Linked DNA regions of Catalinimonas alkaloidigena. The protein of the gene in region 2 interacts with the protein of the main gene of each other region in a pairwise test. Links are inferred from orthologs where the notes say so. Each region holds a gene or a part of one and is shown on either strand. Other genes may lie near its edges.

Region 1 (2,774 bases), on a different replicon or contig from region 2:
ACAGTGGCACTAGCGGCAGTTTCGGCTTCCCCCGGCGAGTCATGTAGCGGTACTTTGGGATCTCATTTTGGGAGAGTCACTACCGTGCCGGTTGCTGCATCACGCCACCGCACAGGCCCAACCCTCACCTTGGCAACCGCCCAGGATTGCGCTGGCTCCTCACCCTTTTTTCTCCGTCGTATCCGTAAGACTGACTCGTATTCTCTTGCTGATAGCCGGTACACTTATCCACTTGTGTTGCAGCGTCAACGTACCTTCGCCTTTCGACATACAACCACCGGTGGGCCGATGGCGCTTTCGCTCCGGTACGGTTTGCTTCTTCAGTCGGGTGCATCACGACATCCCCAAGCTGTTACGTTTGCACTTCGGTGCCACGAGACTTCTCTACCTACAGTTCACGTCGATCACCGGACTGTTGTTTGACTTTTCTTTTGAGTCAGTTTCTCATTCTGCTCGTTAGACCCTTCACGATAGAATAGACCGGCGCCCGGATGAAAAGGCGAGCGGGCAGTTGCGCAACTGATTTCCTGCTAGAGAGACGGAGCAAGTACACACGTTTTTCTTTTGAAAACTTAACTGCTTCTTCCATATCGGAGGGGCAATGCAGGCTCCATTGCTTTCAAGCTCTTTCACGCCAGACTTGTGCGTCACAGTACGCTTCATTTGCCTGAGCTTTTTGCGCTCTTTGTTCGTCCTGTCGTTGGCTGACGTCAACCCATAGATCTTTTGGTTTGGGGGCATAGCACACAGCAACAAAACGACCTTTAGCATTACTAATTCATCAGTCCAGCGACAAGTCCTCTAGACAGTCCCAAATACATCAATCACTTTAAATCATAAATGATCAAAATTGATCATTTATGATTTGGTAGCTTTGCGGTATGACGCAGGAACAACGCTTTGAACTGATCTTCCATTACTTGGAAAAGCACGTCGATCTGTCCGTCGAGGACGCCTGTGATTTGTGCGACGCCTCCCCCGCCACCATCCGCCGTGATTTCACGCAGCTGGTGGATCAGGGTCGGGTGAAGAAGACCTGGGGGGGGATTACCGTCCGGCAGATGGCTACCCAAGCTTCGCCTATAGATCAGCTCCCGCCTGCGTATCGCCAGGTAGTGCTGCGTCATGAAAAACAACGGATCGCCCAACGGGCCGCAACGGAAGTAAACGATGGCGAGGTCGTGATGGTGGGCAGTGGCACCACCACGATGGAACTGGCCCCGCTCCTGGCCGACCGACCGATCCGCATCATCACCAATTCGCTGTTGTTCGCCCACCAATTGGACCAGCACCGCAGCCAGAAACGGGGGGCCGATGTGTTCCTGATCGGCGGCATGCTGCTGCCCGATTCCGGGGTGTTGATTGGCCCGCGTACCAACGAGGAACTGCGGGAGTATTACGCCGACCGGGCCTTCTTCTCAGCGGGTGGCGTGACGCCCGAACTGGTCACCTGTGCTCACCCCCTGATTGCCGAGACAGAACGCACGCTGATGGGACAATGCCGCCACGTTTCGCTGTTGGTCGACCACAGCAAAATGGGTCGCCGGGAGATGATGCGCCTGTGTCGCCCGGACGAGTTGCACCAGTTCATTACGGATAATCATCCTGACAGCAAAGCGCTTTGCGATGCGCTCACAGCCCAAAAAATTGACTGTCACTACGCATGATTAATTATGATCAAATTTGATTATAATTAATCAAAATGCTTTTACACTTATGCATTAGCCTTTTCTCGCAAGCAGAGTGGTCATAAGCCTCCTCTATTCCACGGATGCCTTTGCGCTGAACGTGTTTCTTCCTCTCCGGCCGATCCCGGCTTTGTAACTCTTCCCGGCAGCCCCCGTTTGCTATTGCTGTATGAAAGAATTTGCCGTCATTTTCGACATGGACGGAGTGCTGGTCGACAGCAATCCGATGCATAAAAAATCGATCCAAAAGTTTACCGAGAAGTACGGGCTGGAGCTCAGCGAACAAGAACTTCGCGAGAAGGTCTACGGACGCAACAACCGGGAGTGGATTCCCTACCTGTTTCACGACGAGGCAATGTCACCGGAACAAGTCAAACGCTACGCCGACGAGAAGGAATCGATGTTCCGGGATATGTACCGCGACACCATCGAACTGCTGCCCGGACTGCGCGGCTTTTTGAACGCGTTGCAGGCGACCCAGATCCCGTACGCCATCGCGACGTCGGCCCCGCGGGCGAACGTCGATTTCACGCTGGACGAAACCGGCACCACCCGTTACTTTACCACCATCCTGCACGAGGCACACTTCGATAAAGGCAAGCCCGATCCCGAAATTTACCTGAAGGCCGCGGCGGCCCTGCGGTTCGAGCCGGCCCGTTGCATTGTGTTCGAAGACTCGCTGGCGGGTGTGGAGTCGGGCCACCGGGCGGGGTGCCACGTGATCGGAATTACGACCACCCAAACGTCTGAAGAACTGCTCGCCAAAGGCGCCGTTGCCACGTATGCCGACTTCCGAGACGTGACGTTGACCGACTTGGAAAAGTACATCTGAGCGCAGGCCGCGTTTTGCGCGACAATACAGGAGATGGTGAGGGCGTTGCCCCATTCCGGAGCCGGATCGGGGAAGCTGCGTTCGGCGGCGCAATGTCTGCCAACAGGCGGCGCTGCCTTTCCTCCGCAGGTCTTTCCCGGCTGGGCATCACGCCATGCAATCACCCGGAACAGGTCCAGTGCCCGGTAGTATTTTTCCAGGAGGCCGCCGTGTTGTCACTTTTTACAAAATCGGCAACAAAATCCGCCCCGCGG
Region 2 (3,242 bases):
CAGGGCGAAACGGTGAAAGAACGGATCACGCCGGCGGAAGGGCTTCCGCTGGAAGTTACGCTGTCGCCTCTACGGAACCGGCAGAACGAAATTGTGGGTGCTATTTCCTGCACCAAGGAGGTTTCTGAACGCAGACCCTCCTGACAACGGCGCCCTCGGTAATTTCCACCACACAGCGTTATATCGGGCCTGGCTCACAGAGAGTCGGGCCTTTCTTTTTGGTTTTATGGCTTGCATGCCGCGCCCGATTCGCCTAAACTGCTTGCGGAAACGAAACGGAGACGGTCTGCCTTTCGGGTCCACCTCCTGCGAACCTGTCCCGTTGTGCCCATGCCTGCCAGCCTGCATCCTTTGTTTCAGCCGAAATCCGTAGCCCTGATCGGCGCCTCGGAAAAGCCCGACAGCGTGGGTCGGAAATTGTTTTACAACCTGATCACACAACCCTTCGGCGGCACGCTCTATCCCGTCAACCCGAAGCGGCGCAGCGTACTGGGCATCCGCACCTACGCATCGATCGGTGAGCTGCCCGAGCGCATCGATCTGGCCATTGTTGCAACTCCGGCGGCCACGGTGCCCGATGTCCTGGAAGCGTGCGGTCAGGCGGGCGTGCGCAGCGCGATTGTGGTGGCGCGGGGGTTTCGGGAATCGGGGCAACCCGAAGGGCTAGCGCGTGAGGCGGCCTTGCAGCAGATCGTCCGGCGGTACAACATCCGGTTGCTGGGACCCAACTCCATCGGGTTGGTACGCCCTCACGTTGGTCTGAATGCCTCGTTCATTCGGCCGGTGGCGCAACCGGGACACGTGGCGTTTCTCAGCCAGAGCGGCTCGCTGGGCGACGCCATCCTGGACTGGAGCGCCCAGCGGAACATCGGCTTCAGCGCATTTGTGTCGCCCGGGTCCATGCTCGACCTCGATTGGGGCGACCTGATCACGTACTTCGGTGACGATCCGCAGACCAAAGCCATTCTGCTCTACATCGAAACGCTGCCCAATGTGTCGCGCTTTTTGTCGGCCGCCCGGGAAGTTTCCTATACCAAACCGATCATCGCGATCAAAGGCGGACGCACCGAAGGCGGCAGTCGGGTCACCGCGACGCACACCGGAGCCATGACGAGCCAGGACGCCATTTTCGATGCGGCCTTCCGGCGTAGCGGCATCCTCCGGGTCGAAACCATCGCCGAGCTGTTTTCCATGGCGGCCGTGCTGGCCAACCAACCCCGCCCCCGCGACCGGCGGCTGGCAATTGTGAGTAACGCAGGCGGGCCGGCCATTCTGGCGACGGATGCCCTCCTGGCGGGCGGCGGTAAGCTGGCTACCTTTTCGGACACCACGCGGCAGGCGCTCGACCGAGCGCAGGTCTACCATCCGGAAAATCCGCTGAACCTCTTTCGCGACGCCAGCCCTACCCATTACGCGCAGGCGGTCGACACGGTGCTGAACGATCCGCAGGTCGACGGCCTCCTGGCCATTCTGACGCCCCAGGAGTCGGCACGGCCGGAAGCCATCGCCGCGGCCCTGCAACGCACGCTGGCACATGTCAAAAAGCCGGTTCTGACCTGCTGGATGGGCGGCGCTTACGTTGAAAAGGCCAACGAACAGTTGAGCCAGGCGGGCATTCCGACGTTTAATTACCCCGAAACGGCCGTGCGGGCGTTCAATTACCTGTGGCGGTACGCCTACAACCTGCGTGGGATCTACGAAACACCCCGCCCCGCGACTCAACTGCTAACGACACCCGCAGCCGACCCCGCCCCGCCGCGGGAACTGGAGCTGTTCCACCGCGCCCGGCAAGTCGGCGATACGCTGCTGAACGCCGCCCGCGACACGGCCCAGACCGTATTGCCGGAAGTCGAAGCCAAACAGCTGCTGGCCGCCTATGGCATTCCGGTGGTGGAGGCCTTTCGTGCCCGTACCGAAGACGATGCCGTGCAACAGGCCGAACGGCTAGGCTTTCCGGTGGTGCTCAAGGTAGACTCCACCCAGATCGTTCACAAGGCCGAAGCGGGCGGCGTTCTGCTCTCGGTGCCCGACGCCGACTCGGTACGACTGGCCTACCGGCGCATCGAGCGGACCGTCAGCGAACGGGTGCGCCCGGAGGCGTTTGAGGGCGTTCTGGTGCAGAAAATGTACTACTACCGGGGGCTGGAAATCATCCTGGGCAGTTCGGTCGACGACGGCTTCGGGCCGGTGCTGCTGTTCGGAAACGGCGGACGCGTGGCCGAAGTCTACGACGACAAGGCGCTGGCCCTGCCACCACTCAACACCACGCTGGCGCGACGGCTGATGGAGCAGACCCGGATTTTTCGCGCCCTGCGCGACCGCTTTACGCCCGAAGTCGTGGAACAACTGGAACAAGTCGGCGTGCTATTCAGCCAGTTGGTTGTAGATCACCCGCGCATCCGCGAAGTCGACGTCAACCCACTGGCGGTGTCGTCGCGGGGCGTGATGGTGCTCGACGCCCACATCGAATTGCACCCCTGGTCGGTGCCCGACGACGCCCTGCCCCGGCCGGTGATTCGCCCGTACCCCACGCAATATGAACAGGCCGTTACCCTGACAGACGGCACCGCGTTGTTGATCCGTCCCATTCGGCCGGAGGACGAACCCCAAATGGTCAAGTTTCACCAGACCCTGTCGGACCAGACCATCTACCTCCGGTTTTTCTTCCGCTTCGCGTACGAACAGCGGGTCTCCCACGACCGCATGGCCCGTTTGTGTTTTGCCGACTACGACCGTGAGTTGACGCTGGTCGCCGAATACCCCGCCGCTAATCGCATTGTGGGGGCCGGGCAACTGTTCAAAACCCGCCAGGAAGACGAAGCCGAGTTTGCTCTTCTGCTGAGCGACGATTTTCAACGGCGTGGGTTGGGCAGTACTCTGCTGCGTACGCTGGTCGCCATCGGCAAACGGGAAGGCTTCCATACGCTGCGCGCCGACATCATGACCGAGAACACCGGCATGCAGCAACTGGCGCGTAAAGTGGGGTTTCAGGTCCGGTTCGATGCCGACGAAGGGGTGATGAAAGCAACCCTGCAATTTTAAAATGGCCCACGTGACCTCCCGCCGTTATGATACTGACAAACTCCTGGTCATTCTCGACTTGGACGAAACGCTGATTTTCGCCACGTCGACGCCCCACGATACAGCGTGGCATTTCGAGGCAGGTCCCTACAAAGTGTATCGCCGTCCTCATGCCGCTGCGTTTTTAGCGACACTGGCCGCACATTTCGAGGTGGCCGTCT

The links. Proteins that work in one complex are often made in the same cells at the same time.
Region 1: the proteins of BLR44_RS24800 (region 2) and BLR44_RS25445 interact in binary tests that used the Escherichia coli proteins (3 or more experiments, as listed by UniProt). The link is inferred for Catalinimonas alkaloidigena from one-to-one orthologs.

What each region holds. Positions count from the first base shown.
Region 1 is NZ_FNFO01000013.1:144,104-146,877, reverse strand. It holds BLR44_RS25445 (DeoR/GlpR family DNA-binding transcription regulator), read left to right. Parts: upstream 1-881; coding sequence 882-1,667; downstream 1,668-2,774. Other genes in the region: BLR44_RS25440 (HAD family hydrolase), read left to right, coding at 1,858-2,520. UniProt on the Escherichia coli protein: Represses ulaG and the ulaABCDEF operon. Two ulaR binding sites have been identified in each promoter.
Region 2 is NZ_FNFO01000012.1:211,079-214,320, forward strand. It holds BLR44_RS24800 (bifunctional acetate--CoA ligase family protein/GNAT family N-acetyltransferase), read left to right. Parts: upstream 1-330; coding sequence 331-3,042; downstream 3,043-3,242. Other genes in the region: BLR44_RS24795 (PAS domain S-box protein), read left to right, coding at 1-144; BLR44_RS24805 (HAD family hydrolase), read left to right, coding at 3,044-3,242. UniProt on the Escherichia coli protein: Catalyzes the acetyl-CoA-dependent acetylation of lysine residues of a large number of target proteins. Acetylates RNase R in exponential phase cells and RNase II.